2 regions of the Pseudoalteromonas xiamenensis genome follow, and region 1 is predicted to be linked to the other one. Evidence: predicted binding sites of a transcription regulator. Region 1 holds the regulator's gene; the other holds the start of a gene.

Region 1 (2,206 bases):
GATGTGATCAAAATGTCGCTCCAGCTTCGCAAACTTACTGTTTACATAGTCTCTTAAAGAATCGGTAATTTCTACGTGACGACCAGTTAGATTTAGTTGCATAAGCATTTTTCCTTCTTGAGTTTTACGTCTTAGATCAGGCTTTTACGCTGATTTGACGGTGGTATAGCCAAAGACTCACGATATTTTGCAATCGTACGTCTCGCCACTTGAATTCCTTGTTCCGCTAAAATATCCGCAATTTTGCTATCACTCAATGGTTTAGCTGCATTTTCTGCGGCAATTAGCTTTTTAATGAGCGCTCGTATCGCAGTGGATGAGCACTCACCTCCGTTTTCGGTACTAACATGACTTGAGAAGAAGTATTTCAGTTCAAAAATGCCGCGAGGTGTATGCATGTATTTTTGTGTCGTAACACGTGAAATGGTGGATTCGTGCATTTCGACCATTTCAGCGACATCATTTAACACCATTGGACGCATGGCTTCAGGGCCATGTTCAAAAAAGGCTTGCTGCTGTTTTACGATACAGTTAGCCACTTTCATTAGCGTCTCATTGCGACTTTCTAAACTTTTAATAAACCATTTGGCTTCTTGTAGGTGAGAGCGAATAAACTGGCTATCACTTGAAGAGCGAACGGAACGACTCATTGCGGCGTATTGATCGTTAACACGGATCTTTGGCATGCAATCAGGATTTAATTCAACAACCCAACGGCCTTTGACCTTTTTCACTGATACATCTGGTACCACGTACTCTGGTTCTTCATGGATCACTGAGGCTGCAGGTTTAGGATTGAGGCTATGAATTAGCGTCATGACTTCTTTTAAATCACTTTCTTTAAGCTTAGTCTTTTTCATTAAAGTGCGATAGTCACGACTTGCTAAAAGCTCAATGTGTTCATTAAGTATTTGTTTTGTCTCAGCTAACCAAGGCGTTGATGAATCATATTGGTTTAGTTGGATGCAGAGGCATTCTTGTAAGCTTCTCGCTGCGATACCAATAGGATCAAAGAGTTGAACTCGCTTTAATACAGCTTCTACTTCATCAAGCTCAATGGGTTCTTCTTCATCGCTACCTTCATTCAGACTGTCAACGATGTCTTGTGTTGAAACGGTGAGCGTACCAGACTCATCTACCGCCTCGACAATGGCAACAGCAATGGCACGATCAGTCGGTGAAAATGGGGTGAGTTCAAGTTGCCACATTAGATATTCATGAAGCGTTTCGGTCGTTTCGCCTTGATAGACCATGTCATCGTCTGGCATTGGTCCTGAAGAGGCTGCAGGAGCCGCACTCATGTATTCATCCCAAGTGACGTCCATTGCCAGTTCGTCACTGACCGTATCTTTATTTAGTGCGTCACCGGATTCCATTTCATAGTCAGTGACTTGTTCTTCGAAGTCATTGGAGGGTTCTGATGAACTGGATTCTTGAGATGAGGCATAATCGAAGTCGTCATCTTGTTGGTTATTTTCAGGGGAATTTTCCTGATCATCGACTTCTAATAGGGGATTGCTGTCCAGCGCTTCTTGAATTTCTTGCTGAAGATCTAGCGTGCTCAACTGCAACAAGCGTATTGCTTGCTGCAATTGTGGCGTCATTGTCAGTTGCTGCCCCATGCGGAGCTGTAATGATTGCCTCATGTATCTGTAACAATCCTTTCTCTAGTGTTCAATTCAATTAGGCGACTGTACTACGTAAACTATAGCCTGAATTGTTCGCCTAGGTAGACATCGCGGACGGTTTGATTTGCCAAAACGGATTCAGGAGTACCTGCCGCGATTAATTCACCATGAGAAACAATGTAGGCCTTTTCACAGACATCTAATGTTTCTCTTACGTTGTGGTCCGTGATGAGTACGCCGATACCACGATTTTTTAGGTGTTCGATTATTTTCTTTATATCTAACACTGAAATGGGATCAACGCCAGCAAAAGGCTCATCTAAAAGGATAAATTTTGGCGAAGCGGCCAAAGCGCGAGCAATTTCAACTCGACGACGCTCACCACCGGATAAAGCCATACCCAAACTATCTCTAATGTGTTGAATATTAAACTCATCAAGTAGTTCATTAAGGGTTTGCTCTCGGCCTGCTTTGTTGAGATCTTTACGAGTCTCAAGGATCGCCATCAAATTTTGAAAGACGGTTAGTTTTCGAAAGATAGACGATTCTTGCGGTAAATAACCAATGCCTAACCGCGC
Region 2 (2,206 bases), 1.4 Mb from region 1:
TAGGTACTCCAACCTCTGTCACTTATGACCAAGGTGGCAGCGTAAGAACAAGTGACTCAGGCTTAGTTCGCAACATCAAAGCTTAAAGGTTCAAATCCATTTTACGAAAAAAAGAGGCGCTGCCTCTTTTTTCTTTTCAGCTCTTGAATAATCGATCCCACTCTCTTTATGCCGCGTGCACTTAAATTGAAGACGGAAAAAGTCAACTTAGGAGGCGTTATATGTGACAAGTAACGCCCTCTTTTATTTCTAAAAACACAAAACCACTTCATTTAAAGTGGTTTCAACGCGCAATTGTCCGAGCAACAGCATCAGTTTGCTAAGTACCACACCGAAACGAATGGCTCACACGAGTGTTTTCACAACTAGTAATAAGTTACTCGTTTTACCTTACGAGGCTTTATTTCCGTGATATAAAGATCAAAAACGCGTTTCATATCTAGTTCGACTTCTGTGGTGTACACATCGCCTACGGCGTAAGCCTTTACCACCTTCGCTCCACGGATAATTCCTTGTACTTGACCTTGTAACTGATCATTCTGAGCGACGGCTCCCTGAACAGTTAAATTAGAGGCCACTTTGTGACCGTACACCTGCTCAGCTAATTCCCGAAATGCTTCAAGCTTTGATGCTTTAATTGCCATCAACATTTTTTCTGTCTCTGAATCGCCTGGCTGAGTGCTCAAAGGTGCGTATCCAATCCCCTTTAACACAGGATAATTATCTGGTTCTACATAACCATATTCGATGTGCTTATCGAAAAATGTGCTACACGCTGTCAACAAAAGTGCTGCGCACAGCGCACAAAGAAGATTTAGTTTGCTCATGTGCGTTCTCCACCATAAACTGAATGCTATAACTTCAAAGCAAAAAGTGCGCCACAAAACTGTGGCACAAGCTTTGCTTTGATCATCTATATTCACAGACGAATGTTGGAGACTCGTTATGCAAACACAAACCCGCCAATATACAGCCGCGCTAAAAGCTTGTTGCTTTCTTGTTGGGCTAGGTGTTGCATTTGAGTCGCAAGCAGAATGGTTTGAATCTACCGGATACGCCGTGATTGACGATGGTGACATTGCAAAAGCACGACATGCAGCAATTAAAGATGCCGTACGTCAAGCGCTCATTTTTTCTGGCGCGTCAGTCAGCAGTGTACAAACGATTGCTGACGGCGTGCTCTCTCAAGATCAAGTAAAAATTAAGTCGCACGGTGAAGTTCAGCAAATCAACTTAATTGAAGAACGTCAAGAATCCGGTCAATTTTCCGTCACGTTGCATTTAGATATTTTTGCAACGCATAGCCAGTGCAAGCAATCCAAATTTAACAAGCAGGTTGCAGTAACCCGAAGCCAACTTTTACAACCGCAACAAGCGCGAATGGGGCAAATATACGATTTACCTGAAGCGGCATCCCGACGCTTATTCGAAACCTTGAATAGCCGAAATATGGCGGTAAAACCAGTGCCATATATAGCCGCCCCTATCAACGTAAAACCCTTTTTTAGCCAACAATTTGACTACAAAAATGGGCTGATTGAAGAAATTGCGACACGGACTAACAGCCAATTCGTTATCTTCAGTCAAATAACCGATATTGCTGACGGCGAACAACAAAATAGCGATTATGCATTTTGGGAAGATGATTCATACAAGCGCAGCTTTAAGGCCAACTTTGCGCTCTTTGACGCCCTCACTATGGAACCACTCTGGCAACAGTATTATACCACTGAGGGGACTTGGCCTTTCAAAAAGACTCAACTCGTTGACGTAAACAGCAACCAGTTTTGGCGCAGTGATTATGGCGATAAGATCCAAGAAGTCTTTAACAAAGTAAGTTATGACCTTTCAACCGCGGTGTCATGTTTACCAACGAAGGGGAAAATTTTGCACATTGATGGTAACCGGCTGGTCGTTAATCTCGGGCTAACGCATGGAGTCAAAGAAGGCCAACTCATGTCTATCGCGCACCGTAGTGATTTGAGCGACAATGCAGGCAAACGATACAGCTTTGGTATCCAAACGATAAATCAACTGCGCGTAGTGCAAGTTAACCAACAAAGTGCCATAGTTGAAAACATCGACAAGCGCCCTCTTAGCAACATTCAACTTAATGACATTATTGTAATTGAAACCGCAGAAGATGATGGTTTTGGTTTTGGGTTTGAATAAGACCTTAACCCTTTCATTGATATATGCTGCGTCT

Evidence for each region. The regulator sigma-54, encoded in region 1, starts transcription at its own class of promoters, with help from an activator protein. The targets are predictions, from matches to a motif close to GTTGGCACGNNNNTNGNNT.
Region 2: NI389_RS14255 (flagellar assembly protein T N-terminal domain-containing protein) is a predicted target of sigma-54. The motif match lies at 888-906, and genes of this name have one in related genera.

Annotation. Positions count from the first base shown of each region.
Region 1 covers NZ_CP099917.1:1,705,001-1,707,206, reverse strand. The annotation lists gene hpf (ribosome hibernation promoting factor) at 1-102, opposite strand, end outside; gene NI389_RS07880 (RNA polymerase factor sigma-54) at 132-1,646, opposite strand; gene lptB (LPS export ABC transporter ATP-binding protein) at 1,706-2,206, opposite strand, start outside.
Region 2 covers NZ_CP099917.1:3,081,684-3,083,889, reverse strand. The annotation lists gene flgN (flagellar export chaperone FlgN) at 1-86, shown strand, start outside; gene NI389_RS14260 (LPP20 family lipoprotein) at 366-827, opposite strand; gene NI389_RS14255 (flagellar assembly protein T N-terminal domain-containing protein) at 946-2,172, shown strand.